DNA from 3 places in the Paenibacillus sp. sgz302114 genome. Region 3 is predicted to be linked to each of the others. Evidence: predicted binding sites of a transcription regulator. Region 3 holds the regulator's gene; each other region holds the start of a gene.
The links. Region 3 encodes LexA, which represses DNA repair genes until DNA is damaged. Its sites were predicted from a motif close to CGAACATATGTTCG; they were not measured.

Region 1 (3,813 bases), on a different contig from region 3:
TATAGGAGGACCTTGCACATGCTCAACACAATTATCAAGCCAATGTTGCTTCAAGCTTCTTCAATAGTAGTCCCGCATAAGAATTGGATTCATCAGATAAAATGGGATGGATTTCGGATATTGATCCATTACAACAATGGGATTATTCGAGCCTTTACTCGCAATGGAACCGAAGTAACTGATCGATTCCCTGAACTTCAAAAAATCCGGTTAAACTGTTCTCAAGCCATTTTGGATGGAGAATGTATTGTCTTGGATCCTGCAGCGAAACCTTGCTTTGAGGATGTTATGAATCGATTCCATGCAAAGAAGCTTGATGCTGTTCAGAAGCTTTCTCAACAGTATCCAGCTCATTTTGCGGTTTTTGATTTGATATTCCATAATGGGGAATCCATACTAAAGACAAGTCTCCATGAGCGCCTGGAGTTGCTCCTGAGAGTTGTAATACCATCTCCGGTGATATCAGTTACATCAACGTATGAAGATGGAGAGAGCTTATTTCAAAAGGTTAAACAGCTTGGATTAGAAGGTATTGTTTCCAAAAATGCAGATAGTCATTATTATTTAGATTCAAGACCTAAGGATGTTTGGATTAAAACGAAGAACTACCGGTATGGTCAGTTTAAAATATCTGGAATACGTAAGTCAGAGTTTGGATGGAGCTTAACTGACGATGGTAAGCATATGGGAGTCATTGAATTTCCACCATCTTCTGACGTATTAAATGCATTCCGAACAGTGGCCAAGCAAATTGTCACAGGAGAAAGTAAGGACTGGATCTATCTGAAGCCGGTACTAACTTGCAATGTTAAATTTCAGTGCTATACAAAGGATAGTAAGCTCCGTCATCCAATATTTGAATCATTTGTGCTTTGAGGATAATGAAAGACAGCCCTGTAAGAATGTTCCATCATTCCATCTAGAGCTGTCTTTTTATTTTTCGAATACCTTAGCGATATACTGACCGAACTTCTTCGATACTTCAGCTTTGACAAGGCTCCTGAGCATCTCAAATACCCCACGGTACCCCTTGTTTACATACTCGTACTTAAATGCTGATTTCTCGCGGACCTCAGAAGCGTCGACTTTCCACAGCTTAATGTCTGCGGTTCGAAGTTGGTTCCGTGTGTACACGAGATCGGCATGGATCATGTCTTGGAGTTTGAGGAGCGCTGCCAGGTATAGAGACTTCATTGGTGTTGTCGAAGCCTCCATGTCCTTTCGTTGCTTTTCTACCATATCCAACATGAGCGGCAGCAGGCAGCACTCTTTAATCACCACAAGTTCTTCTGGCGTTGAGATCACACATATCACCTCTGTGGTAGTATATGCGAACATCCGTTCTTTAGCAACTTATTAACGAAATAAAGGTGTGTACTCGATCATTATCCAAAGTGCTCCGATCGCGCAAAAAGAGATGCTATAGAAACTCTTATCTTATTGGGGAGCCAGCCCTAGCTTTATGTGCAGATGCCGTTTTTCATCGAAGTAAGCGGACAGGATAATTTAAAATCATAATAGTCTTTTATGGTAAGATAATAGAACAAGATAACTTAAAGTCGTCATTTTTTTAAAATGAACAGGTATGAAACTATTATAGGAGAGTCCTAAATTGAAAAAGAAGATGAACTATTTAGTCTTACTGTTAATGATCATCTTAATGGTTGGTTGTACCAATGGAGAAAATTTAACTATTACAAATACAGAAGATGCCCAACAAGAAGTAACCACAGTTGATAAAGAACCTGAAGAAACTATTACCAAGGTCATTGAAGAGACAAAAGGAGAAGAAACTACCCAGACGGTTGTTGACGAACCGGTAGCTGAGGAAACACCAGCCCAATCAAATAATAATGAACTATTCTCAGGATACAAACGTATTGAAGTGGATGGTTGTGATTTGTCTGGGCATCGTGAACCTAATGTCGTTGTGGATGTTGGTTACGGGGACCGTGAATACTGGGCATTTACAAACGAACACGGGCAACTAGTGCGTGTCATTGCTGACGAAATCATTCTACAAGATGACAGTAATGAGTCTGTCTCATCGTCTGGTAGATATTGCTCTGATGAGGCGAAAGTCCCTGGTGTCGAAAGCGATGTATTAGATGAAGGACATGTCATTGCCGATTCTCTCGGAGGAGTATCGAATGCTTATAATATCACCCCTCAAGATAGTACACTCAACCGACATGGTGATCAAGCATATATGGAAGATGCAATACGCAAAGCAGGCGGATCTACTAATTTCGAAGCAATTATCACATACCCGAATACAGAAACTCAGATTCCTTCAAATTATAAGTATACCTATTCATTAAAGGGTAACGTAATTGTTGATACATTTGATAATGTGAACCCGGATCAAGTAAACGCATCACTCGGATTAACAGGCAGTGATTCTTCTGATTCAACTAATCCAGAGGATCTTTCTAGTGTCGATACAAACGGAAATGGAAAGGTAACGATTAAAGAAGCAAAGGCAGCCGGTTATAGTATGCCAATAACGAGGGACCACTGGCTTTACAAATATATGGATGATCGTGATGGTGACGGAATGGTAGGTGAATAAGACTAAAATAAATGAACAAAAGAACAGAATATTTTACTCGTTGGATGATTTAATACAATTTGCAAATGGGTTACATGAAACGTGGAACAGATACATCGTTTTTTCTTTGTCCTGAAGTTTGCTGCCAACTGAGAGAATCTTATTTAGGGTGAGTTGATCCATAAAAAAATAGGCATGTTGATTTTAAATAATGCTCATTTTTAGTGGATGTGACTTTATCATCATCATGTGACTTAATAATAATTCCTTTATCCAGCAGCTCCCCTTGCTGCCATACGTCAACAGGCCATTTGAAGATCCTCATTCTTTCGAAATCAGAATGAGTAATAATTGGTCGAAGTTTAGGCATAAATCCTCCAATGATGTAATAAGATCAATTTACATTATTCTGGTGCCTAACTCAACTGATGCTAGCTCGTTAACAGGCCACCTTGTTCCGCTAACGGAGCAGAATAGTTCCAATATGTGGTAGGGATTTCGTGTTTTATCACGAATAAGAAATATCTCGGAAGAGTCGCTTGATTCACTAATGATAGTTGGAGGGAATCCATGATAAATCACACGGAAATGTTAGAAATCAACAAAGCTGGATGGGATGATGTAGCCAATCAATATTTCGGAATACTAGCTTTACCGAAATATGGGCCTTATGCTCCTACAGAGGATGAATTAAACCTACTCGGTGATGTTGCTGGTAAGACAATATTAGAGATAGGTTGTGGCAGTGGGCAGTCACTCCTATACATGGCAAGTAAGGGGGCAGAAGAAATCTGGGGAATAGACTTATCGACTACGCAGGTTAATTACACTAAAGAGTTGCTCGAGGAAAACAAACTAAAAGGAACCATAAAACAGATGGCTATGGAAGATATGGTGGATCTGCCCAGAGACCATTTCGATATTGTATTCTCTGTTTATGCACTAGGATGGACAGTTGATATTGCACGTACGGTGTCAAATATATATGAAAAACTAAAAAACGGCGGGAAATTTATATTTAGCTGGGAGCATCCAATACAAAGCCGATTGGAATACGACGGCGAAAAAATTAATTATGTTCAGTCCTATAATTCTGAAGGATCTTATAAGGTAAACTGGCGGGGAGTACCGGTAATCATGCACCATCGTAAAGTCAGTACAATACTAAATGAGCTATCCAAAGCTGGTTTTTACATAGATAAAGTACTCGAAGAATCTAGAGTTCCTGAGACAGACGATAGTTCACCAAACAAATGGTATTC
Region 2 (13,612 bases), on a different contig from region 3:
TGAGGGCGCTTCTGCAGGAACAGTCAGACAGAAGATTAAGCTGAAGCAAGGCATCGAGCAAGATATTTCGAAGAAGATCAATACGCTTATTCGTGACTCAAAGCTGAAAGTGAAGAGCCAGATTCAAGGCGATTCCATCCGTGTTACTGGCAAGAGCCTTGATGATTTGCAAGCCGTTATGGCGATGCTAAGAGGGGCGGATTTACAGATTGACCTGCAATTTACGAACTACCGTTAGTGAAAGTTATGTTAAACTAAAGTCCTGATTTGCCGCGTTTCGCGCAGGCAAGTAGGGCTTTTTCCTTTTTTGACACTGTAAATGCCTTGTATTATACTTGTTAGGATAGCTTTTCGGAGGGGTTTGGGGGATATAATGACAGAACGAGTTAAAGTAGTAACGTTAGGTTGTGAGAAAAATCTCGTGGATTCGGAGATTATGTCCGGATTAATCGATGCGCGCGGCTACCAGTTAGTCGATCAGGCGGATGACGCTACGGTTATTATTGTGAACACTTGCGGTTTTATTGATGCAGCAAAGGAAGAATCGGTCAATACGATTCTTGATATGGCTGAATTTAAACAAACGGGACGTCTGAAGGCCCTTATCGTTTCCGGTTGTTTGACTCAGCGCTACAAGAAGCAGCTCATGGAAGAAATGCCTGAAATTGATGGGATTGTCGGAACAGGCGATTTCCACCACATTACAGATATTGTCGATGAAGCTCTTAACGGTAAACGTCCGGTGAAGGTAGGCAATCCAGCATTCGACTATGACCAGAAGCTTCCGCGTCTTGTTACGACGCCGCGTTACACCGCCTATGTGAAGATTGCTGAGGGCTGTGATAATGCATGTACCTTCTGTTCGATCCCGATTATGCGTGGTAAATTCCGCAGTCGTTCGATGGAGTCGATTGTTGCGGAAGTGCAGCAGCTTGCAGATCAGGGCGTGAAGGAAGTCAGCCTCATAGCGCAAGACTCGACGAACTACGGTACGGACCTGTACGATAAATTTATGCTGCCAGAGCTGCTGAACCGCGTCAGCGAAGTAGAAGGCATCGCGTGGGTGCGTCTGCACTATGCATACCCTGGCTTCTTCTCGGACGAGCTGATTGAGACAATCGCTTCGAACGACAAAGTGTGCAACTACATTGATATGCCGCTGCAGCACAGCGAGGATTCGATTCTGAAGCGGATGCGCCGCCCAGGCCGTCAGACGGATACGCGTGCGCTAGTTCAGCGCATTCGTTCACGTATCCCGGATGTAGCGCTCCGCACATCGATTATCGTCGGCTTCCCTGGCGAAACCGAAGAGGATTTCGAGCGCCTGTGCGATTTTGTGCGCGAGATGAAGTTTGATCGTCTTGGCGTGTTCACTTATTCTCCGGAAGAGGATACACCTGCCGTTCGTTTGCCGAACGAGGTGCCGGATGATGTGAAGGAATGGCGTTCCAATACACTAATGGAAATTCAGCGCGAAGTGTCCAAAGAGCTGAACGGCAAACATATCGGCAAAGAGATCGACGTGCTTGTTGAACGCTATGATGGCCGCAGCGATGTATATGTTGGCCGTTCTGCCTACGATGCGCCAGAGATTGACGGTGAAGTATTTATTACGAAATGCAAAGCCGCTATCGGCGAAATTCAAAGAGTGCGCATCACGCACGCTTATGAGTTTGATATGTCCGGGGAGGGACTATCGTGAATTTAGCCAATCGTATTACGCTTGTCCGCATCTTTTTGGTTCCGATCATCATGGTGCTGCTCTTAATTAATGTAGATTTGAAGCCGCTAACGATTTCTGGCTCCGATTTCTCCATTACTTGGAATCAAATTTTGGCTGCGCTTGTCTTCATTATTGCAGCGAGTACAGATGGTCTGGATGGCTATATTGCGCGTAAAAATAAGATTGTAACGAATTTGGGCAAATTGCTTGATCCGCTAGCGGACAAGCTGCTCGTCGCTGCAGTGCTTATTTCGCTTGTTGAGATGTCCAAGCTGGATGCTTGGATTGCAATTGTGATTATTAGCCGCGAGTTCGCTGTAACCGGGCTTCGCCAAATTGCGCTGCTTGAAGGCTCTGTACTTGCAGCGAGCAAATGGGGCAAGTGGAAGACGGCTGTGCAAATTACGATGATTATCGCGCTCCTGCTGAACAACTTTCCGTTTACGTTTGTGGATTTCCCGTTTGACATCATTGCCAGCTATGCTGCTGCATTGATCACGGTTTATTCCGGAATCGATTATTTCGTCAAGAATAAGAATTTGATTCCGATCAATGAATAGTTCGCTCTCCAAAAAGTAAGCTTGCATATAGCATCGCTTCTTCTGAATAATAGAAGAGGTGATGCTTTGTTTGTCTTATTGCCAGTTATCGATAAATGTATCTACATAAGAATGGAGTTGTTGAGATGCGTGCTGAAATTATCGCAGTCGGGACGGAGCTGCTGCTCGGCCAGACGGTGAACACGAATGCGACGTACTTATCGCAAGGGCTTGCGGAGCTTGGAATTGATGTTTACTTTCAGACGGTTGTCGGCGACAATGCCGGGCGAATTCGCCAAGCGATTGAGCTCGCGCGCACAAGAGCCGATCTGATTCTTTTCACAGGGGGACTTGGCCCGACGCAGGATGACCTGACGAAGGATGCGCTTGCCGCTTATTTGAACCGTGCAATCGAGCTGCACCAGCCGTCTATGGACACAATCGTGGAGCTGTTCACATCACGGGGCATTCATATGGTTGAGAGCAACCGCAGACAGGCACATCTGATTGAAGGCAGTGATCCGCTTAAGAATGATGCGGGGCTGGCTGTCGGTAACGCGCTGAGCGAGGATGGCACTCATTATGTGCTGCTGCCAGGTCCGCCGCGCGAGATGAAAGTGATGTTTGATGGTCCGGCGAAGGCGTGGATCCGCTCTATCATGGGCGAGGAGCGCAAGCTGTTCTCGCGCCAGCTGATGTTCGCCGGAATCGGCGAATCGAGCCTTGAGGAAGAGCTGATCGACCTGATTAATGCGCAGACAGATCCTTCGATTGCGCCGTATGCGAAGGATGGCGAAGTTGCAATTCGGATCTCGACGAAAGCGCTGGACCAAGCGGAAGCTGATGCGCGGCTGGATGCGACAGAGGCGCAGATTAAGACGCGCGTTGGGAAGCATCTGTACGCTCGCGAGGATATTCCGCTAGAGGAGGCGGTCATTAGGCTGCTGCGTGCTTCCACGCGGACGCTGGCCAGCGCAGAGAGCCTCACAGGCGGTCTGTTCGCGCAGCTGCTCACGCAAATTCCAGGCAGCAGCGGCGAGTTTGCCGGCGGCGTCGTGACATACACGAACTTGATGAAGCACAAGCTACTGAGTATCCCGATGTCCCAGCTGGAGGGGACAGATGCTCCAGGTGCGGTCAGCGAGTCCACCGCTGCGCTTATGGCGGAGCGGGTGCGTGAGCTGGCAGACAGCGACTTCGGCGTGTCGCTGACGGGCGTTGCGGGTCCGGCCGAGTCCGAGGGCAAGCCGGTTGGCCTTGTTTATTTCGGGCTGGCGGAGCGAGGCAAACCTACATGTGTTTTCACCGCTAAGTTGAGCGGCAATCGCGGCATTATTCGACTGCGTGCAGCGAAGTCGCTGATGTACCGGGTCTGGCAAGCACTAAGCGGAGCAGAGGAGAATTAGCTAGCGGTTATGGTTTAAATAAGGCTTGCCAACTTGCTGGCGAATCGACTATAATCGACATTAGTTACCGGAAGAACCGTGGCGAAGATTACTTTGCTGCGGTTCTTTTTTTCTCCTTTTTGGCCAAAAGAGAAAAATAAGAATATATGTTCGTAAAAACTCTTGTCAAAGCGATAGAAACAAGGTATCATAAAAGTATAAATCATGAAGGATGTGAGTTCGTTGGCAGATCGTAAAGCCGCACTCGAAATGGCGCTTCGTCAAATAGAGAAGCAATTTGGTAAGGGCTCTATTATGAAGCTCGGTGAATCTACTCATATGCAAGTTGAAACTGTATCCAGCGGTGCGCTGGCATTAGATATTGCACTTGGAATTGGCGGGTTCCCACGGGGCCGTATTATTGAAGTTTATGGTCCAGAATCTTCCGGTAAAACAACCGTTGCGCTGCACGCAATCGCAGAAGTTCAACGTGCAGGTGGACAAGCTGCTTTTATTGATGCCGAGCATGCGCTCGATCCATCCTATGCAAGCAAGCTTGGCGTAAACATTGACGAGCTATTGCTTTCCCAACCGGATACTGGGGAGCAAGGCCTTGAAATCGCTGAAGCGCTCGTTCGCAGCGGTGCAGTTGATATCGTTGTCGTTGACTCTGTTGCAGCACTCGTTCCGAAGGCGGAAATCGAAGGCGATATGGGCGACTCCCACGTAGGTCTACAAGCTCGTCTGATGTCGCAGGCGCTTCGTAAGCTGTCCGGTGCGATTAGCAAATCGAAGACGATTACGATCTTCATCAACCAGCTTCGCGAGAAAGTCGGCGTAATGTTCGGTAACCCTGAGACGACGCCAGGCGGCCGTGCGTTGAAGTTCTACTCCACGATCCGACTTGATGTGCGCCGTATTGAGTCTGTTAAGCAAGGTAACGACATTGTCGGTAACCGGACTCGTATTAAAGTTGTAAAGAACAAAGTTGCTCCTCCATTTAAACAAGCAGAAGTCGATATTATGTACGGAGAGGGCATTTCCAAAGAGGGAAGTCTCGTTGATATCGGCGTCGAGCTGGAGATTATCCAGAAGAGCGGCGCTTGGTTCTCCTACAATGGCGAGCGTCTCGGCCAAGGTCGTGAGAATGCGAAACAGTTCTTGAAGGATCACCGCGATATTGCAGCGGTCATTGATAAGCTAATCCGCGAAGCAAGCAATGTGGCAGCGGCGGCGGCAGGGAATGAACCTGTAAGCCAAGACGACGATGATGATTTCGAGGACGAATTGGACTTGGAAGTGGAATAAATCTCCGTTGACTTATGTCAATTGGTAAATAGAGAAGCACCTGTCAGCAGGTGCTTCTCTATTTTTGTAGGTTTTGGATTGTGTAGGTTTTGGCAATAGTGGAAGGAGGAATTCGGTGTTAATTATTACCGGTGTGGAGCAGGATCGCAAATTAAAGCAAAGGTACCATTTATTTGTAAATAATTCGCAGGAACCTTATATCAATGTACATGAAGACTTGCTCATAAAGTTTCGGCTGTTCAAGGATCGCGAGATCCATGCGGACGAGCTGAAGGAGATTGTAGAAGAAGATAGCCGGCACCGCGCCTATATAACGGCGCTCGCGTACCTTGGAGCGAGGCAAAGGACGGAGAAGGAGATACTGCGCTATCTAGCTAAGAAAGAAATCGATGCCGAGGTGGCTGCGAAGGCGATTGTTCGACTGACGCAGGAAGGTTTGGTGAACGATAACCAATACGCGAACATGTATGCGTCAGAGAAGATGAGAACTCAGCTGAAAGGCAGACGCCTTCTTCAGCAAGAGCTGCAGCAGCGCGGCATCTCCAAGGATATGGCGAAGCAAGCTTCACAGGAGCTGAGCGCGGAATCGGAGCTCGAGGTCGCGGTTCGGGCGGCCAACAAGAAATGGCCTTATATTAAGGGCGAGCCGCGGGAGAGGAAGCAGAAGCTGGCTGCGTTTCTGCTGCGCCGCGGGTTTCCGATGAGCGTTGTGCGGGAAGCGGTCAAAGCTGCTGCGCAGCGGATGGAAGATGATGAAGATGGGCACATGCTTGACAATTGATTTTCACAACAGATAAAATGAGTTTGTATTATACATTTCTAGAATCGATTTTCCTTCCAAAAATTGATTCGAACCCATTATTTCCGTCAATTAAGTAATGTACGTATCGGGTTAAAAACCGGCTGTGAAAAAAACAAATACTATTCCCAAGCGTTTGCTTAGGTGAGCAACAAGGAGGTGAGAAGATGCCAGTATGGTTAGGTATACTGATCGCTCTCGTTGTTGGTGTAATTTTCTTTGGTGTCGGTTATTTTATTCGCAAATCGATCGCCGAGGCCAAAATTTCAAGCGCCGAGCAGGCCGCTAGTCAAATTATTGACAATGCGAGGAAAGAAGCCGAAGCGCTTAAGAAAGAAACGGTCCTCGAAGCGAAAGATGAAGTCCACAAGCTCCGTACCGAAGCTGAGAAAGACATTCGCGAACGTCGCAATGAGGTACAGCGTCTTGAAAGACGACTGATTCAGAAAGAAGAGTCGTTGGATAAAAAGATAGAAGCGCTGGAACGCAAAGAAGAACAAGTAGCCAACAAAGAGAAGCGGATCGAGGAAACACAAGAACAAATCGATTCCCTTTACAAGCAGCAGCTTAGTGAGCTGGAACGTATCTCTAACTTGACGATGGAGGATGCGAAACAGATCATCCTGACTAACGTTGAACAAGAGGTTCGCCACGAAACTGCCCAAATGATTAAAGAGATCGAGCAGCAAGCGAAGGAAGAAGCGGATAAGAAGGCACGTGACATTATCTCGCTCGCTATCCAACGCTGTGCAGCTGATCACGTGGCTGAAACTACGGTATCCGTAGTTGCATTGCCAAATGAAGAAATGAAAGGCCGCATTATCGGACGTGAAGGCCGCAACATTCGCGCACTGGAAACGTTGACCGGTATCGATCTCATTATTGACGATACACCGGAAGCGGTCATCTTGTCTGGTTTCGATCCAATTCGCCGTGAAATTGCTCGTACTTCCCTCGAGAAGCTCGTTGCAGATGGTCGTATCCATCCTGCACGGATTGAGGAAATGGTTGAGAAGTCACGTAAAGAAGTGGACGAACGTATCCGTGAATACGGAGAGCAGGCGACTTATGAAGTTGGTGTGCATGGCTTGCATCCAGATCTCATTAAAATTTTAGGCCGCCTCAAATATCGTACAAGCTATGGTCAGAACGTGCTCAAGCACTCCATGGAAGTCGCTTATTTGTCAGGTCTCATGGCAGCAGAGCTGGGTGAAGACATTACGCTTGCAAGACGTGCAGGTTTGCTGCATGATATCGGCAAAGCGCTCGATCATGAAGTGGAAGGCTCACATGTCGAGATCGGCGTAGAGCTTGCCAAGAAATACAAAGAGCATCCTGTTGTTATCAACAGTATCGCTTCCCACCACGGCGATTGCGAAGCAACATCGGTTATCGCAATGCTTGTCGGCGCAGCAGATGCGTTGTCGGCGGCACGGCCTGGTGCAAGAAGAGAGACGCTCGAAACGTATATTAAACGTCTGGAGAAGCTTGAAGGCATTTCCGAATCGTTCGAAGGTGTTGAGAAGTCGTATGCGATCCAAGCAGGCCGCGAGGTTCGCGTTATGGTTCAACCGGAGAAGATCGACGATACCGAAGCATTCCGCTTAGCGCGTGATATTACGAAGAAGATCGAGAGTGAACTCGATTACCCAGGGCATATTAAAGTTACAGTTATCCGCGAGACGCGGGCTGTCGAATACGCCAAATAACTTTCATAGCAATGAACTAGAAAAGTGGCTGCTTGCGGCCACTTTTCTAGTCTTAAAATATAAGCAAAGAATAGGTTTTTCCTATACTTTGCTTGTATTTTCATGCGAAACGTTAGCTGTATTCGTCACAGAACGGAAACAGCCGTTTACGCTCGGATTAGAGAGGTTTGATGAAATGAACGTATTGTTTATTGGTGATATTGTTGGCAGCGTAGGACGTACCGCAGTGAAGAAGGTACTGCCTGCATTGCAGTCAAAATACAACCCGCACATCATCATAGCGAACGGGGAGAATGCAGCAGCAGGAAGAGGCATTACAGCTGCGATTGTGAAAGAGCTGCTCGATGCAGGCGTACACGGGATTACGATGGGTAACCATACGTGGGACAACAAAGATATTTTCGAGTGGATTGATGATCAACCGCGCATTGTAAGGCCAGCGAACTATGTTGAAGGCTTGCCGGGCCAAGGTGCAACGATTATTAAAGCGAACGGCAAGGAGCTTGCTATCGTGAACCTGCAAGGCCGGACATTTCTGCCGCCAATCGATTGCCCATTCCGCAAGGCGGATGAACTGATTGAGCAGTTGCAGCAGAAGACGAAGAACATTCTTGTTGATTTCCATGCTGAAGCGACTTCGGAGAAAATCGCGATGGGCTGGTATCTGGATGGACGAGCCTCGATCGTTGTCGGTACACATACGCATGTGCAGACGAATGATGATACGATTCATCCAGGCGGTACAGCCTTCTTGACGGACGTTGGTATGGTCGGTCCGAAGAATGGTGTACTCGGCATGGATCGCGATGCAGTGCTACATAGGTTCCTGACGCAATTGCCGACGCGGTTCGTCGTTGACGAAGGCGACTGGCATTTCCATGCGATTGTCGTGGATATCGACGACGCGACTGGTAAGGCACGCAAAATCCAGAAGGTCCGTTTAACGGAGACGGATTGGCTGCTCATGTAGCAGCCTTTTTTTCTTTTTAGAGCCTTTTCGTCATCGACCGCAATGCTACCCTATTAAAATTTGCACAATTCAGAAGATTTTGCTAACTAGGCATGAAAATAAGAAGGAATTATTTCACCTCTCTCGAATACTATCTAAATAGCAGTATTCATCCATCATTCCCGAGGAGGTATACTTTCCATGGATGTCTTAAAAGTTTCAGCAAAGTCCAATCCAAATTCTGTTGCAGGGGCGCTTGCAGGCGTATTACGCGAACGCGGCGCGGCTGAATTACAAGCAATCGGGGCTGGTGCGTTGAATCAAGCGGTAAAGGCGGTAGCGATCGCAAGGGGGTTTGTCGCTCCGAGCGGTGTGGATCTAATCTGTATCCCAGCGTTCACAGACATTATAATTGACGGTGAAGATCGGACGGCTATTAAGCTGATCGTGGAACCGAGATAGTGCAATAGGAGCTTAAATATAAGTGCAATTTAATGGACCTGTTTACGACGTAGGCAGGTTTTTTTGCGTTAACCGGCTGGGGCTGCTTATCAAAAGGGAGGCGTTCAGTAAGATGGCTAATTTAAATAGTGCTGATTTTCATTGTGATGTGCTGTGGAAGCTGTTAGAGGATCCTTCGCTTTCATTCGAGCAGGATGCCACGAACGCGCTGGACGTAACGTTGCCGAGACTGCGGCAGGCGGGGGCAGTGCTGCAGACGTTTGCAATCTACGTATCGGATCGGACGGAGAAATCCATGATTCCGATTCTGCGAAGCATCGATCTGTTCCATCGAAAGGTGCTTTCAGCGCCAGATATGACCTTTGTGCGTTCGTCAGATGATGCGGCTAAGCTGCAGAGCAGCGGCAAGATCGGCGCTATGCTCTCGCTTGAAGGGGTGGACGGGCTCCAAGGCGATCTCGCGATGCTTCGCATTCTGTTTGCACTTGGCGTCAGGGCCGTCGGACTCACATGGAATCATGCCAACTGGGCAGCTGACGGTGTGATGGAGCCAAGAGGAGGCGGCTTAACAAAAAAAGGCCGCGCCTTAGTAGAAGAATGTAATAGATTGGGTATAATGGTTGATGTGTCGCATTTGAGCGACCGCGCATTTTGGGACGTGCTCCATCTGTCTACGAAGCCGGTCATTGCTTCCCATTCCAATTGTCGGACGATTTGCCCGCATCCACGCAACCTGGCTGATGATCAGCTGTCGGCGCTGCTTGCCGCAGGAGGTATGGTTGGGGTTACTTTCGTGCCGCATTTTGTCGCCTCTCATCATCCTGTACAAATTACTGACGTGCTGCGTCACATAGAGCGAATATGCGAGCTAGGCGGGATAGAACAGCTTATGTTCGGTTCAGACTTCGACGGTATTGAAGAGCACGTTCACGGACTTGCGCATCCTGGCGAGGTAGAACAGCTGCAAAAGGCACTATTGTCGCATTATTCAGAATCAACCGTAGCCGGATTCTGTTCGGGCAATTTGCTCCAATTTCTAGTAAAGCATCTGCCTGAATGAACGGTTAGGGGATTCCATTCTGTTTGTGATATGGATATAATCGAAAAGAACTATGCTATAAATCCGAGATTTCTACTTGCATTTTACTACTTTGGGACATAAAATTTATGTGACTGTTAAAAAGTTTTAATATTTTATTAACATTCAGCTTGTATACGTTTCACTCATAGTCATGTCTGAATGTTCACCGCACAAAACTAATGTCGAACATATTGCAGGTTCATCAAAAGAGGAGATGGGCATTTTGATTAGTCAATTGTCTTGGAAAATCGGGGGACAACAAGGGGAAGGCGTAGAAAGTACCGACCGTATTTTCTCGACAGCATTGAACCGTTTGGGTTACTACTTGTATGGATACCGTCATTTCTCGTCCCGTATTAAGGGCGGTCATACGAATAATAAAATCCGGATCAGCACGAAACCGATGCTAGCCATCTCGGATGATTTGGACATCCTGGTTGCGTTCGACCAAGAAAGCATTGATCTGAATGCGCATGAGCTTCGTCCAGGCGGGGTAGTCGTGGCGGACGCGAAGTTCAATCCGACGCTGCCAGAGGGCATCAACGCTCGTCTGTTCCCCGTTCCGATCACTTCGATCGCGGAAGAGCTTGGCACATCCCTTATGAAGAACATGGTGGCATCCGGCGCGTCTTGGGCGCTGCTAGGCCTGCCAGTAGATGTATTTAATAAAGCAGTAGAAGAAGAGTTCGGCCGTAAAGGTCCGGCAATCGTAGAGAAGAACATTGAAGCGGTTAAACGCGGCTCTGACTTCGTACTTGAGCTGGCAGGCGGACCTCTGGAAGAGTTCCAACTGGAACCAGCTGACGGCAAACAGAAGCTGTTCATGATCGGTAACGAAGCGATTGGCCTTGGCGCTGTAGCTGGCGGCTGCCGTCTGATGAGCGCATATCCGATTACTCCGGCCTCAGAGGTCATGGAGTACCTGATTAAGAAGCTTCCTAAGTTCGGCGGCACGGTCGTTCAAACGGAAGACGAGATCGCTGCAGTAACGATGGCAATCGGCGCGAACTATGCAGGCGTTCGTACGATGACCGCTTCAGCAGGCCCTGGCCTGTCGCTCATGATGGAAGCGATCGGTCTTGCTGGTATGACAGAAACTCCGCTTGTAATCGTAGATACGCAGCGTGGGGGCCCTTCAACAGGCTTGCCGACGAAGCAAGAGCAATCCGACTTGAACGCAATGGTATACGGTACGCATGGTGAAATTCCGAAGATCGTAATCGCGCCTGCTACTTTGGAAGATTGCTTCTATGACACCATTGAATCTTTCAACCTCTCGGAGCAATACCAAGTACCGGTTATTCTCATGACTGACCTTCAGCTCTCGCTTGGTAAGCAATCTTGCGAACCGCTGGATCTAAATAAAATGCCGATCAACCGTGGCAAAATTGTACGCGATCTGCCAGAGCTTGAAACGAATGAATTGTTCAAACGTTATGAGTTAACAGCCGATGGTGTCTCGCCGCGAGTTATCCCTGGCGACAAGTACGGCTTGCATCACGTAACAGGCGTTGAGCATGATGAAACAGGTCGTCCATCGGAGAGTGCGATTAATCGTAAGAAGATGATGGATAAGCGTCTGAACAAGCTTAACGGCATGCACATCCGCGATGCGGTTCGTGCGGATGCGCCTCACGCGGAAGCGGATCTGCTCATCATTGGCATGGGCTCGACCGGCGGTACAATTGACGAAGCTCGCCTACGCCTTGCAGAGGACGGCTTGAAGACGAACCACATTACAATTCGTCAGATCCACCCGTTCCCTACAGATCTAGTGAAATCGTACCTGGCTGGAGCGAAGAATATCGTTGTTCTTGAGAACAATGCAACTGGTCAGCTGGCAGATCAAGTGAAGCTGCACACAGGCTACGGCGACAAGATCAAGAACATATTGAAATACGACGGCAATCCGTTCCTGCCTTCCGAAGTGCACAAAGCATGCAAGGAGTTGGTCTAAGATGGCAACATTTAAAGAGTTTCGTAACAACGTAAAACCGAACTGGTGTCCAGGCTGCGGAGACTTCTCCGTTCAGGCTGCCATCCAGCGTGCTGCTGCGAACGTCGGCCTTGAGCCGGAAGGATTGGCTGTTATTTCGGGTATCGGCTGCTCTGGCCGGATCTCCGGTTATGTGAATGCATACGGCTTGCACGGTATTCATGGCCGCGCGCTTCCAATCGCGCAAGGCGTGAAGCTGGCGAACCGCGAGCTTACAGTTATCGCTTCCGGCGGTGACGGTGACGGCTTCGCGATCGGTATGGGCCATACGGTCCATGCGATTCGCCGTAACATTGACTTGACCTACATCGTTATGGATAACCAAATTTATGGTTTGACGAAAGGTCAAACATCGCCGCGTTCTGCGGAAGGCTTCAAGACGAAGTCGACGCCGGAAGGTTCGATTGAGTCGACATTGTCGCCGCTTGAAATTGCAATGTCCGCTGGCGCGACTTTCATCGCGCAATCGTTCTCCAGCGATCTGAAGCAGCTCACAGCGCTCATCGAAGCTGGCTTGAACCACAAAGGCTTCTCGCTCATCAACGTGTTCAGCCCATGCGTAACGTTCAACAAAGTGAACACTTACGACTGGTTCAAAGAGAACATCGTTAACCTGGATCAATTCCCGGATTACGATCCGACGAATCGGATCGCGGCGATGAACAAGATCATGGAAACGAACGGCATGCTTACTGGCCTTATCTACCAGAACAAACAGCGTCAAGCCTATGAGAGCATGATCAGCGGCTTCAAGCCGGAAGGTCTTGCAAACCAGGAGCTGTCTTTGTCTCAAGACCAATTCGATAAGCTGCTTACTGAATTTAAATAAGGAACAGCTGTATAATAATGGAGGCATACCCCCGCACATGCGGACGGTATGCCTCTCTTAACGACATGGTGTAGAAAGGTGTTATTACATATGAAAATGGTTCCGGTTGGCGTATCCGCCAGACATATTCACCTATCGAAAGAGCACGTAGACACGTTGTTCGGTCAAGGGGCAGAGCTCACTGTGTTCAAGGATCTCTCCCAGCCAGGGCAATACGCAGCGAATGAGACTGTTGAAGTTATTGGACCGAAAGGCAGCTTCGCCAAAGTGCGGATTCTCGGTCCTGTCCGGAAGCGGACGCAGCTTGAAGTGTCGCGTACCGACGCATTCCAATTGGGCATCAACCCGCCTGTTCGCGAATCAGGCGATATTGCCGGCTCGGCAGGCATTACGATTAAAGGGCCTGCAGGCGAAGTGACGATTGAAGAAGGTGTCATCGTAGCGGCGCGCCATATTCACTTCCATACAACGGATGCAGAACGCTTTGGCATTGCGGATAAGCAGCGGCTTACCGTAAGGCTGCAAGGAGAGCGCGGCCTTGTGCTCGAGAATGTCGTGGCACGTGTTTCGCCTGATTTTGCGCTAGATATGCACATTGATACAGATGAAGCGAACGCTTCTGGTGCGAAGACAGGGGATCAAGCGGAAATTATCGGTTAGTTGGTGATAGATGAGGCAATTTGCTGCTCAAGCGAATTGTCTCTTTTTTGTTACAAATTCGGTGTCTATCTCCCAGACATAAGTCTCATTCTCTTTATTAAGTGATGCCGGTTTGCTATAATATTGGAATGGACACGTTGGTCTGAAGGGGCGTGAGTAAGTGTGAAGAAGG
Region 3 (13,612 bases):
ATTCTCTTCGAGGCATAGAGAGATCATCTCGCGATCCATCTCACGGCTGACTAGACTGTATTGTGGTTGAATAGAGATAAAACGAACATAGCGGTTCCAGTCACTAACCGCAAGCGACTTCATCAGCTGCCATGCAAAGAAGTTCGAACAACCGATATATCGGACCTTGCCTGCTGTTACAAGATCATCAAGCGCACGCAATGTTTCTTCTATTGGAGTCGCATGATCCCATACATGCACTTGATAGAGATCTATGTAGTCAGTATCGAGCCGTTTCAAGCTTGCTTCGACGGCATCCATAATATGTTTTCTCGATACTCCGACGCCGTTCGCATTGGTAGAGGTAGCGAATCTGACCTTTGTCGCCAGAACAACATCCGAACGACGGTCCTTAATCGCTCGTCCGACAATCTCCTCTGAAATTCCGCCTACATATACATTGGCTGTATCCAGGAAATTACCGCCTTGCTCCATGAACCGGTGAACCATACTGATGGAATCTGTCTCGCTAGTTGTATTGCCAAACGTCATCGTTCCCAAACAAAGCTCAGACACAGCTAGGCCGCTTCTGCCTAGTAACCGATATTCCATGCTCGTCCCCTCCTACATGATAGAAGTCATTAGTGCTTAATGGAACCTCCGCCGTTCTCTCCGTCCTCTTCATCTTCCGCCCATTTAATGGTATCCAGTTGATTGCGGAAATTGCTTTTGAAGTTGTCTAGATATTGACGGCGTAGCTCGTCTCGTTCAACAAGCTCCTCCGGTGTTAAACCGATGGTTTTGTTTTTGCGAGAGAGCTCGTTAATACGGGCTATGACTTTGTCTATAGCGTTCATTTCTACTGCACTCCTTTCCCTGCCTAAGGTCAACATGTCACCCTTTACTTTGACATTAATAAGGAGCCATTGTCAAGGTAACACAGGTCCTTTCAGAGATAGAAGAAGCCTGAGCGAATCATGCGCTCAGGCTTAACTACCTAGTTCATATATTCCATTATAAGTGTTATTCAGCAGGAACAATTAAAGACTGCCCAGCTTGCAGTGTGCTGTTCGTTAAATTGTTCCGCTTCTTCAAGCTGTACACCACTTCACGAATATCTTGTCCCGCCTCGCGCACTCTGCCAGCAATTTCCCAAAGCGTGTCGCCCGCTCCGACCACAACCACTTGCTCCATTGCAGTCGGTTCAGCAGGATGCTCGCTGCCAGCGTAGCTCGTCATCAATGTCAGCCCAGTGAACAGCAGTACGAACAGTAATCCTGCAACTGCTAGTCTTAATAGAAGACGTTGCTTATAAGAATCATTCAAAACACGCTTTGTTGCATGGTTGTTTCTCGTGTTTCCTTTATAAGTAGTTGAGTAAGAAGATATCGTTGTCATCATTCTCCAGCACCCCAAACGTTTGTTCTGTTGTCGTTGAAATAAGAATAACACGAACGTTTGTTTGTGGTCAAGCGTTTTTGGAACATTTGTTCGCACAAATACGCGAACCTGTGTTTTCAAGAACTTATGTTTGTACGAACTCCGGTTCTGTGCTATAATTTGACACAAATGAAACTTTGGGGTGATTCCGGTGTCGAAACTTTCAAACCGCCAACAGGCGATACTAGAATTCATTAAGACAGAAGTGCGCGAGAAAGGCTATCCGCCTTCTGTACGTGAGATCGGCGAAGCTGTTGGACTTGCTTCCAGCTCGACCGTTCACGGTCATCTGGACCGTCTTGAGAAGAAAGGCCTTATTCGCCGCGACCCGACGAAGCCTCGCGCCATTGAGATTTTGGACGGCGACGACGCCGACATTATCCCTTTCCCGCTCGCAGTATCCAAAGTGCCTGTCATCGGTAAAGTAACCGCAGGCGTCCCGATTACCGCAACTGAGAACATCGAAGACTATTTCCCTCTTCCAGCGGATAAAGTCGGCGATGATACTGTCTTTATTCTTAATGTTATTGGTGAGAGTATGATTGAAGCAGGCATCCACAATGGTGACTATGTCATCGTGCGCCAACAGCAAACAGCTAACAACGGCGATATCGTCGTCGCAATGACTGAAGAAGATGAAGCAACGGTGAAGACGTTCTACAAGGAGAAGGATCACATCCGCCTCCAACCGGAGAACTCAACGATGGAACCGATCCGTCTTCGCAACGTATCCATTCTCGGCAAGGTCATCGGCTTGTTCAGGGACATTCACTAATTCTATTTATTACAAAGGGCCATCCGAGGTGCTGCAGCATCGCCTCGGATGGCCCTTTCTTTTTGTTCAGGATCTTAGGCAAATGGCGATGCTGAGAGAGCGTAATACGCACTCTCAGCATGAAAATGGGTCGATTGAAGCTCTGAGAGTGCGGATTCAGCACTCTCAGGTAAGGAAACTGCCGCAACTGGCAGCTTGGCGATGCTGAGAGTGCGTAATACGCACTCTCAGCAAGGAAATCGGCCGATTGAAGTCATGAGAGTGCAGATTCAGCACACTCAGTTATGGAAACTGCCGGAATCGGCGCTTGGCGGAGCTGAGAGAACAAGAATACAATGGCAGATTGAATCAACACTCTCTATTTTCCCTCGAGTTCTCGTGCCTGCTGGAGGCAGGCCATTCGCGTTAACAATTTGAGCGGTAACGTTCGCCTTCGCACTCGGACTTCAACCTTGTTCTTTCTGCCGTAGGATGTCAGTTAACCTACAAGCTCCCGAAATAACAAGCTTTGATACATAAACTTACTTCGTTTGTACTTAAAGTTCAATGCCACGCCTGAGAATGCGATCAGAATTCGCTTGAGCGCTATAGTCGTCACTTTCCGGCGAACCAGCCTTCTCAGCCGTTTGATGTTACGATTATTGACCGCTCTCGCGACGGCTGCAGCATAGGCGCTCGATGAACGAAGTGATCGATAGAATGGCAGAATCGCTCGAGCTATCATTCGATGAACCGGCGTAGAGAACGTAAACTGCGTTGTGCCTGGCGGAATCGTTAATCCGCATGAGTATTGGATAATCGGATCCGGATATTCAAAATCAAAGAAATACCCGATTCCGTTGGATGACAAGCTGCTCAGCTTTGCCGATGGCGCAACTGACTTGAACATCTTCGCTAACGTATCAATATCCGTCGTACGAACAGCCTTCGACCATCTCAGCGCGAATGAATAATTGCACGCGATCTTGCGATAGAACGGAATCATGATCCCCGCAACCTTTCGAAGTATCGCTCCTGTTAACCGAAATTGCGCGTCCGTTCCCGCTTTTCCGTTCATCACTGTCGCCTTCTCTCTCCTATACCCTCTTAACATATAGTGTATGCGGGACAGAGGTCACGGGTGAGAAGCGGATCGAAGCATACCCGCTCAACAATAAAAACCCCTTGCTGCCAAAAGGCAACAAGGGGTATATAGCGTTTCCTAGAACAGTGTCAAATACTGATCGCGTTCCCACTCGTGGATCTGCGTGCGGTACATGTCCCACTCGATTTCTTTCAATTCATAGAAGTGTGCAAGCGCGTGATCGCCAAGAGCATCACAGATGACTTCACTGCGAAGCAGCTCCGTCAATGCTTCTTTCAGATCGCCCGGCAAGCTTGGGATACCTTCGTCGATACGCTCTTCGTCCGTCATCACATAGATGTTACGGTCTGTAGGAGCTGGAAGAGCAATCTTATTCTTGATGCCATCAAGGCCGGCTTTCAACATAACAGCAAGCGCGAGGTAAGGATTCGCTGCAGGATCCGGGCTGCGCACTTCGATGCGTGTGCTTAGGCCGCGGGAAGCAGGAATACGAATCATCGGGCTGCGGTTACTTGCAGACCAAGCTACATAACAAGGTGCTTCGTAACCAGGTACGAGACGCTTGTACGAGTTAACGGTAGGGTTCGTAATCGCTGCGAACGCACGAGCGTGGCGAAGTACGCCAGCCATGTAATAACGAGCAGTTTGGCTAAGACCAAGCTTATCGCTCTCATCGTAGAATGCGTTCACGTTGCCACGGAACAGCGATTGGTGACAGTGCATACCGGAACCGTTTACGCCGAACAACGGCTTAGGCATGAATGTCGCATGCAAACCATGCTGACGTGCAATCGTCTTAACGACGAGCTTGAACGTCTGGATTTGGTCAGCTGCTTTGATCGCATCCGCATATTTGAAGTCGATTTCGTGCTGGCCTGGCGCCACTTCATGGTGAGATGCTTCAATCTCGAAGCCCATCTCTTCCAGAGTCAGTACGATCTCGCGGCGGCAGTTCTCGCCAAGATCCATTGGAGCAAGGTCGAAGTAACCGCCTTGGTCGTTCAGTTCTGTCGTCGGATTGCCTTTCGCGTCTGTCTTGAACAGGAAGAACTCAGGCTCGGGACCAACATTCATCGCTGTGAAGCCAAGCTCTTCAGCTTCTTTAAGCGAACGTTTCAAGATACCGCGCGGATCGCCCGCGAACGGTGTACCGTCTGGCATATATACATCACAGATCAAACGAGCAATGCGATCTTCCGCTACCCAAGGGAATACAACCCAAGTGTCAAGGTCCGGGTATAGGTACATATCGGATTCTTCAATCCGTACATAGCCTTCGATCGAAGAACCGTCGAACATCATTTTGTTATCGAGTGCTTTTTCCAACTGACTGACTGGAATTTCCACATTCTTAATTGTTCCAAGCAAGTCGGTAAACTGAAGACGAATAAAACGGACATTCTGTTCCTGGGTGATACGTCTGATGTCATCTTTTGTGTAACTCACTCAAAATCATCTCCTTAGACGAATGTTTGTTTTATTTCTTGTTATAGAAACGGGACAGCTGACCTTGAATCATCGAAGCTTTGCCCGGTCTCTTCTCAAGCAGCTGTTGCTTCAGCAAACGGTGCAGCTGCGCGTCCGACAGCTCGCGCCTCTTCACTTCAGACAGCTCGCTGACGACTGTCGCGTCTTCGGATTCCTTCGAAACAGGATTCATCACTTGCTTAATGCCTGCAATGTTGACGCCCTTCTCAATCAATGATTTGATCTCCAGCAGCCGCTCTACGTCGTTGAAAGAGAATAGCCGTTGGTTCCCGCTTGTCCGAGCCGGAACAATCAATTCATGCTGCTCATAATAACGGATTTGCCTAGCGGTCAAGTCGGTCAACTTCATCACGATGCCGATTGGAAAAAGCGCCATATTTCTGCGTATTTCGTCACCCATGTCGCATCAACCTTCCAGTATCTGATATATACTTACATTGTACCGCCATGCCAAAAACGTGTCAAGTTGTGTGAGGTTTAATTACAACTAATTCTCGTTCAGCGAGTACAGTTAAAGCATTCAGAACACCATATTTGACATGGGCATACGTGAGACCGCCTTGCATATAAGCAATGTAAGGCTCACGAATCGGCGCATCCGCAGATAACTCCAAGCTGCCGCCTTGCATGAACGTACCTGCCGCCATGATGACAGGATGCTCATAACCAGGCATGTCCCACGGCTCAGGCACGACATGCGCATCTACCGCCGAAGCGCGCTGCACGCCTTGTACGAAAGCGATCAGTTGCTCCGCGCGGTCGAAACGGATCGCTTGAATGAGGTCCGTGCGCGGCGCATCATAGCGCGGATTACTCTCGAACCCTAGCAGCTCGAACATCGCTGCGCCGAACACGCTTCCTTTAAGCGCTTGTCCCACAAGATGCGGTGCCAAGAACAACCCTTGATACATCGCCCGAAGCGTACCGAGCGTTGCACCAACTTCGCCTCCAATACCAGGCGCTGTAAGCCGATAAGCGGTTAAGTCTACCGCTTTCTGAGTGCCGGCTACATAACCGCCTGTTGGCGCCAAGCCACCGCCTGGATTCTTGATCAGCGAGCCAGCCATTAAGTCTACGCCCACTTCCGTCGGTTCAAGCTCCTCTGTAAATTCCCCATAGCAGTTATCGACGAACACATACACATCCGGTTTCAACGCTTTGACACGCTTAACCATGTCTCCGATTTGAGCAACCGTGTACGAGGAACGCCAGTCATAGCCGCGAGAGCGTTGAATACCAATGACCTTCGTGCGTTCATTTATGCGAGCCCCTACCGTCTCCCAATCAATCGAGCCATCCGATAGCGGCGCAACTTCCCCATACTGAATGCCAAAATCCTGCAGTGAGCCTTGCCCGTCACCAGGCTTGCCAATGACCTTATGCAGCGTGTCGTAAGGTTTGCCAGTGATGTAGAGAAGCTCGTCCCCTGGGCGCAGCAAGCCGAACAAAGCGCAGCTAATTGTATGAGTACCTGACACAAAATGAGGACGCACTAATGCAGCTTCCGCCCCCATCACATCCGCATAGACGAGGTCGAGAACTTCTCTACCTGTATCATTGTATCCATATCCAGTCGAGCCATTAAAATGAAAATCACTTACTTTGTGCTTCTGAAATGCAGCGATAACTTTCCACTGATTGCGCTCCGCGATCCCATCGATAGAACGAAAAACAGGGGCGGCCTGCGTCTCCGCAGCCTCCGCCCACTTGGTTAATTCCAGCCAACTTTCACTTTCATGCTGCCTCACGATAGATGTCTCTCCTCAATAGTTCCTTCGTTATGCCATTTCTACGAATGCTTCTAGTTTATACCCGTGCAATTCGTATTCTTGCTTGCTCAGCTGCACGGTCAGTCGCATATAATCGCCATCAACGGTCTGTTCGATGACATCACCTGTTCGGTACGCAAGAGCGATCAAATCACCGCGTTCAGCCGGCAGCATAAAAGTTTTCGTATCCCCCGTCATCCGATCTTGGATCGCCTGTCTCAAACGGAGCAAATCGTCTGTGTTGTACGCGCTCATGACGAGCGTATCTTGTCCGTTCGCCGGTATTAGCTCAGAGTCAACATCCTCGCACATATCGATCTTGTTATAGATCATTAGCGTCGGCTTGCCTGCTGCCCCAAGCTCGCTGAGAATCCGCTCAACAACGCGAATTTGCTCCTCACGCATAATGGATGAGCTATCGATGACATGCAGAACGAGATCTGCTTCGTTCACCTCTTCCAGTGTTGCCCGGAAAGCCGCTACCAAGTCATGTGGCAAGTTCTGAATAAATCCAACCGTATCCGTAAGTATTACTTCTTTACCGCTCGGCAGCTCCAGCGTTCTTGATGTCGGGTCGAGCGTTGCGAACAATTGGTTCTCGACATAGACGTCCGCGGCTGTGAGCTCGCGAAGCAATGTTGACTTGCCTGCATTCGTATAGCCAACCAGAGCAACCTGCTGCACGCCCGACTTCCGTCTGCGTTCACGGTGCAGCGTCCGATGGCGGACAACTTCGTCGAGGACATGCTTCAGATCAGAGATTCTATCGCGGATATGACGGCGGTCCGTCTCCAGCTTCGTTTCACCGGGACCTCTCGTTCCGATCCCTCCGCCTAGACGGGACAGATTCTTGCCGTGGCCAGACAGCCTCGGGAGCAAATAGCTCAGCTGTGCCAGCTCAACTTGAATAATACCCTCGCGTGTCTTAGCCCGCTGCGCGAAGATATCGAGGATGAGCTGCGTCCGATCAATAATCTTCAGATCTAGCGTCGCTTCCAGATTGCGCACCTGCGCACCAGAGAGCTCCTGATCGAAGATTGCCGTCGTTGCGCCTAGCTCTTCAGCGACTGCTCGCAGCTCCTCGACTTTCCCTTTGCCAATAAACCATTTGGTATCAACCGACTCTTTATTCTGCGTCAACGTGGAGAGCACTTCAACGCCTGCCGTCTCAGCCAAGCTGACAAGCTCTTGTAAGGAATGCTCAGGATCGCCAGTACCCCGTTTTATATTTGGCGTTATCAGACTGACGAGGACCGCGCGATCCTTCAGCTCATTTTCTGTATCGTACGTACTTTGCCGCATACTTGCCATGCAACTCCTTCTATACATGCCTATTACTTATCCCATTTCAAATCTTCCGGTCGAACAGTCATCAGCTCCTGCTTCCCAGGGGAACTGCTCGAGTATTGATTCAAGAGGCGAACGGCTTGATGCCTGAACGCTTTCTCTATAATATTGCGCACATACCGTGCGTTGCTGAAAGAAAACATCGACATCGCTTTCTCTTGCATAAGATGCTGCCTCAGCTTGAATATCGTCTGCGGCATAAGCGTGTAGTCTCGATCCTTCGCCATGAGCTCCGCGATCTGAATGAGCTGGTCAATGGAGTAATCGGGAAAATCAATCTGGATCGGGAACCTGGAAGGAAGGCCTGGATTCGTCATTAGAAAATTCTCAATCTCAAGCGGGTAACCCGCCAAAATAAGAACGAACTGATTCCGATAATCCTCCATCGCCTTTACAAGCGTATCAATCGCTTCCTTGCCAAAATCCTTCTCGCCGCCTCTAGCCAAGCTGTACGCTTCGTCCACAAACAGAACGCCGCCAAGCGCTTTGCGCACGAGATCACGCGTCTTCTGAGCGGTATGACCGATATACTCGCCAACCAGATCAGCTCGTTCGACTTCAATCATGTGACCTTTCGAGAGGACGCCCATCTTGTTAAACAGCTTCGCTACAATCCGCGCGATTGAAGTCTTGCCTGTCCCCGGATTGCCTGTGAAAATCATATGGTACACATGCGAGCCGCCTGACAGCCCTGCGTCTGAGCGCATTCGGCTAATCTGCAGCAGCGCATAAATCTCATAAATGAGCAGTTTGACATTGTCCAAACCGACCATCGGGTCAAGCTCCCGCTGGATTTCGAGGTATGGATCATTCGCGGACAATGGTCTTGCCGCAGTTACCGGCTCGCTGTCAAGCGCTTGCGCCGAGCTGCTCGTCGATGCTGCAAAAGATTCACTGCTGCGAAGCACCACATTAATTTGCCGCGAAGGTCTGCCGCTGCCGCCCCCTCCTGTTGATACGACTCGATCGTCCATCTGCTTCATCACCTATCCTTCGCTGGATCATCGGCATCAGCTGCACGTATAATCCATTGTATTCTAGTGATATCTGCCATATTAACAGTTTTCGAAGCCAGGCTTACAGAGTCTGTGTCAGAAGGAATTCGGCAACTGGACGCCCATTCGCAGCAGCAGTTCATCAAGCTTCCACTTCGTGAAAGCAAGCACCTCGCGCGAGTAATTGTAACTGATTGACAGCACTTGCGACTTGAAACCAAGCGCCATCGCATCGCTCGGATAATCAAGGTACTGCGCAATGTCCAGAGCACGCGGCGCATGGAAGTCATTCGTCACGATAAACAAATGGTTCCACCCCTGCTTACGCGCAAGCGGTTTGCTGAACAGCAAATTCTCGTATGTACTGCGTGAATCCTCTTCAAGCACCATCGCTTCCACCGGAACGCCTTTCGCCGTCAGATACTCGCGCATCCCTTCCGCTTCCGATAAGGCAGAGCCGTTATGATCATGTCCACCCGACAATATAAAATGCGCGACCTTCCCCTGCTTGTACAAACCGAGGCCATAATCGAGCCGTTCTTTAAGTCCAGGGCTTGGTTTGTCAGACCACAATGCCGCGCCGAGAATGATAGCAGCGTCAGCCTGCGGAATGGTCTTCGGGGCATCGTAGCTGTTAATGAGGTAAAGCAAATAGGCACACCAGAATACACCGAATGCTGCACCGAAAGCGGTAATCCGCAGCAGGAGCCGAATAATCCGGTACCGACTGCGGACTTTGCGCTTATTGGGCTTCTTTGTAGCTGGGACTGATTTCATGATTCGCTAAGTTCTCCATTCTGTGCAAGTGCTTTGCGATGCTTGAGACTGAGCGTGAAGTATCGGAATCGTCCGTTGCGTATCGTAGACAACAGCCTCCCCGCCGTCTTGCGAGCTAGGGCAGCGTCCTTGTTCGTTACGGTACCTTGACTTACAGCTTCCTCAAGCTCATCCTCATCAAGCAGGAACACTTCTCCGCTCGGCAGTACTACGACATCCAGATACAAATCGTCAAACCACGGCACCTGTTGGTCCGTCAGTCCTTGCGTCTTACAGATATCGATGTACCATTGAACGACCCGGTTCTTATCATCAAACATCGTCGTCACTACAAAATGTTCGCCACGGGGAAAGTGCTGCATCCATAAATATCCGCGGTCAGCGAGGCATAATCTGCGCCCGTTGTATTCTTTCCAAAGCGGTTCACGCAATTCATGAATGCGGTAGAACGTTACAAGTCCTCTAAACTCGTCTGCGTCCATCGCAAGGCACGTATAGCTTCTTCGCAAAATGCGGCGCCAATTGGCTCGGTCAGAAAATTTTCGTTTCATACGGAACGACCTTTCCGTTAGGATCGCGCCAAAACTTTCGGCGCGGAAGCACACCTGCAGAACTGACACCTTAGTCAGAACGCTGCAGAAGGGTAGATTTCCCTTATTAAAAAAAGCTTACCACAACTTAACGTCCATATTCCAGCGAACCTGTAAAATAAACCAAGCCCTGCTTGCCTCAAAATGCAAAAGGAGAGCAGCAACCGCTGCCCCCTCTTAGATTCAAGCTTATTTCTCCGTAATGGAAATCGTCTCGATATGGACATCCTCTGTCGGCTTGCTGTCTGTCTGCTCGCCATTACCAGGTCCAACCGGCGTCGCCGCGATTTCTTTCACGACATCCATCCCCTTGGTTACTTTACCGAATATCGTGTAGTTCGGCTGCTTATTCAAGAAATCTGCGTCTGCCCCGGTACAGATAAAGAATTGGCTGCCGCCTGTGTTCTTCTGGCCTGTGTTCGCCATAGCAAGAGTGCCATCCTCGAACTTATAGCCGTTATTGAACTCGTCTGGAACGTTATAGCCCGGACCGCCCATTCCAGTGCCCGTTGGATCGCCGCTCTGAATCATGAAGTTCTGAATGATGCGGTGGAACGGAACGCCGTCATAGTACTTTTCCTTAGATAGGAAGACGAAGCTGTTAACGGTTTGCGGCGCATCCTTCGCGTACAAGTCGACCGTAAACTCGCCTTTGTTCGTCTTGAATACAGCACTGTACGTTTTCGCAGTATCAATGGACATCTCCGGCATCTTTTTCCATTGCTTCGGTGTTGTTGTATTCGAGTTCGAAGATCCGCCTGTGGTAGTATTTCCAGCCGAATTGTTCGTCGTATCGCTAACCGTGCCTTGATTGTTCTGAATCGTGTTATTTTCGGATTTACTGCCGCATCCAGCTACCACAATTAGCATAGCTGACAGAATGAGTACTAGCGCAGTTCGGTTCATCATGTTCGGAATTGCCTCCAAATATCCCACTTATTAAGGGTTAGTAGTCGTTGTTTGATTGGTCGTGCCGCTGCTCTGGCCGTTCTGTACGTTCTGGCCTTGTTGGCTGTCAACCGGTAATGTGCCGTCATTCGTAGGCTGAGTCTGATCGCCGCCTGTCGTGTTGCCGCCACCGTTATCCGTACTCGCGCCTGGAGCCGTTCCCGTACCATTGTTAGTACCGGTAGCACCGCCGCTTCCAGTTCCTGGCTCAGCCGGCTGTCCGCCATTGCCAGGCGTCTGTCCATTGTTTCCACCGCCGCCAGGCGTTGTACCGCCACTGCCAGGCGTTTCCGTCCCACCATTTCCTGGTGTTTCCACTCCGCCGTTCCCCGGCGTTTCGGTTCCGTTACCAGGAGTCTCACCAGGCTGTGTTCCCCCGTTGCCATTGCCTGGATTGCCTTCGTTGCCATTGCCTGGCGTTTCTTCCGCAGGAGGAGGGGTAATCTCCACCTCGGGAATATCGACCTTGAGCGTCTCAGATGGCGTACCTTCCATCTCCTTCTGAGGATCGTACGCTGTGACATAGTACTGATAGCTCATCCCTGGCATTACGCTCATATCGTCTACACCAGTCGCATCAAGCGCATCCATCAGCTTCGTGAATTCTGCCTCGTTCGCTTCTTTGCGATAGATACGGTACGTCATGCCTGTGCCTTCAACCGGTGACCAAGCCAGCTTCACGATGGCCGCTTGCTCGTCGTAGATGGCGTTAAAGTTCGTAATGCCAACCGGCGGCTTCTCCGCTTGATCTTCACTTGGCTTCGCGAAGCTTCCTTTTGGCACGCCCTTCATCGCATCCCGCATAACTTTGCCGAACAATGCTGCGGCTTGGGAGCTGCTCTTCTTGATCATATGATCCTTATCGGTATGATCATAGCCCATCCAGACGACGGCCGTCCATTCTGGCGTATAACCAGCGAACCAGGCATCACGGTTATATCCATTTACGAGACCTGGGATACCGTTCTGCGTCGTACCGGTCTTACCTGCTACTGGACGGTCAATTCGGGCATTCACGCCCGTTCCGCCCTTTTCGAGAACAGCCTGCATCATTTGCGTCATGTAGGTGGCAGTCTCCGTCTTCATGAGCTGCTCCGACTTCGGCTCGCTATACTCGTATAGCGAATCGCCCTCCTTATCCGTAATCTTAATTAAGGAATGCGGATCAACCGACTTGCCATCGTTCGCAAAAGCGCTGTAGGCCTTCGCCATCTCGAATGGCGTTACCCCATGCGTCAAACCGCCGAGGCCAATCGCCAAGTTGCGGTCCTCCGTGCTGTCGAGAGTAAAGCCCATTTTTTCCGCGAATCTCAGTCCAGTCTTCACTCCGATTTCATTGAGCAGCCATACTGCAGATGCGTTACGCGATTCCTTAAGCGACTGCTTCATTTGGATCGGACCGACATATTTGACTTTATTCGAATCTGTCGGACAGTACGAACCATAGCAAGTCTTCGTATCCTGCAAGATTGACCACGGATACCAGTCACCCGAATCAATAGCCGGGCCATAGACCGTGATTGGCTTAAAAGAAGAGCCTGGCTGACGCGGCACAAGTACACGGTTCAGCCCTTTCTTCACATAATCCCGACCGCCGACAAGCCCTTGTATCGCACCATTTCGGTGGTCGACAATAATCATCGCGGCCTGCTCTTGCTGATCATCGACGCTCTTCTCGAAGTTGTCGTCATCCTCGAACTGCTTCTCAGCAGCGGATTGAGCCTGCGTGTTCAGCGTCGTATAGATGTTATAACCGCCGCTGCGCAGCTGTTCTTCCGTCAACCCGCTGACGCGCTCGGCTTCGTTAATGACGAAGTCGAGGAACGCCGGATACGTATCGCTCGCCGTCTTCTCATGCTCTACAGGCACATACTTAACCGCCTTCGCTTCATCCATCTGCGCTTGCGTAATATAGCCCTGGTCTTGCATCAGCTGAAGAACAACGCCGCGACGCTCCATCGAGTTATCCGGGTTGTTAATCGGATTGTAATTGCCCGGTGCCTTCGGGATACCCGCAAGTGTCGCCATTTGCCATAGCTGCAGGTCTTTCAAATCAGTATTAAAATAGTACTTTGCAGCAGATTTAATCCCGTATACCCCTTTGCCGAAATAAATCCGGTTCAGGTACATCGTAATAATCTCATCTTTCGTCTTCTTATGCTCGAGCGCGACTGCAATCGATGCTTCTGTCGCTTTTCGGAAGAAGGTTTTGTCCTGCGTCAGGAATAAGTTCTTCGCAAGCTGCTGCGTAATCGTACTGCCGCCTTCAACAGCGCTGCGCGCTACGACATCTCTTACAATGGCACGGCCAATCGAATATAAATCGATACCGGAGTGCTCCTCGAACCGCCTATCCTCTGTCGCAATTACAGCATCGCGCATCAGCTCTGGAATTTCCGCGAACTCGACGTTCTCGCGAT

Region 1: the regulator LexA is predicted to act here: its motif matches at 1,332-1,345, upstream of AC0LWF_RS26865 (YhjD family protein).
Region 2: the regulator LexA is predicted to act here: its motif matches at 3,808-3,821, upstream of recA (recombinase RecA).

What each region holds. Positions count from the first base shown of each region.
Region 1 is NZ_JBVYOI010000022.1:225-4,037, reverse strand. It holds gene AC0LWF_RS26870 (ATP-dependent DNA ligase) at 19-876, shown strand; gene AC0LWF_RS26865 (YhjD family protein) at 934-1,305, opposite strand; gene AC0LWF_RS26860 (DNA/RNA non-specific endonuclease) at 1,613-2,572, shown strand; gene AC0LWF_RS26855 (class I SAM-dependent methyltransferase) at 3,122-3,813, shown strand, end outside.
Region 2 is NZ_JBVYOI010000016.1:52,630-66,241, reverse strand. It holds gene AC0LWF_RS24905 (YajQ family cyclic di-GMP-binding protein) at 1-238, shown strand, start outside; gene rimO (30S ribosomal protein S12 methylthiotransferase RimO) at 374-1,702, shown strand; gene pgsA (CDP-diacylglycerol--glycerol-3-phosphate 3-phosphatidyltransferase) at 1,699-2,283, shown strand; gene AC0LWF_RS24890 (competence/damage-inducible protein A) at 2,409-3,668, shown strand; gene recA (recombinase RecA) at 3,891-4,955, shown strand; gene AC0LWF_RS24880 (RecX family transcriptional regulator) at 5,071-5,736, shown strand; gene rny (ribonuclease Y) at 5,922-7,463, shown strand; gene AC0LWF_RS24870 (TIGR00282 family metallophosphoesterase) at 7,639-8,433, shown strand; gene AC0LWF_RS24865 (stage V sporulation protein S) at 8,614-8,874, shown strand; gene AC0LWF_RS24860 (dipeptidase) at 8,987-9,934, shown strand; gene AC0LWF_RS24855 (2-oxoacid:acceptor oxidoreductase subunit alpha) at 10,179-11,912, shown strand; gene AC0LWF_RS24850 (2-oxoacid:ferredoxin oxidoreductase subunit beta) at 11,914-12,780, shown strand; gene AC0LWF_RS24845 (phosphate propanoyltransferase) at 12,871-13,440, shown strand; gene miaB (tRNA (N6-isopentenyl adenosine(37)-C2)-methylthiotransferase MiaB) at 13,603-13,612, shown strand, end outside.
Region 3 is NZ_JBVYOI010000001.1:848,833-862,444, reverse strand. It holds gene AC0LWF_RS03955 (aldo/keto reductase) at 1-591, opposite strand, end outside; gene AC0LWF_RS03950 (DUF896 domain-containing protein) at 621-836, opposite strand; gene AC0LWF_RS03945 (LysM peptidoglycan-binding domain-containing protein) at 1,003-1,380, opposite strand; gene lexA (transcriptional repressor LexA) at 1,571-2,194, shown strand; gene AC0LWF_RS03935 (hypothetical protein) at 2,673-3,254, opposite strand; gene glnA (type I glutamate--ammonia ligase) at 3,396-4,724, opposite strand; gene AC0LWF_RS03925 (MerR family transcriptional regulator) at 4,756-5,166, opposite strand; gene AC0LWF_RS03920 (methionine gamma-lyase family protein) at 5,228-6,514, opposite strand; gene hflX (GTPase HflX) at 6,545-7,837, opposite strand; gene AC0LWF_RS03910 (AAA family ATPase) at 7,870-8,856, opposite strand; gene AC0LWF_RS03905 (YdcF family protein) at 8,974-9,654, opposite strand; gene AC0LWF_RS03900 (ribonuclease FAU-1 family protein) at 9,651-10,205, opposite strand; gene AC0LWF_RS03895 (peptidylprolyl isomerase) at 10,434-11,153, opposite strand; gene AC0LWF_RS03890 (transglycosylase domain-containing protein) at 11,184-13,612, opposite strand, start outside.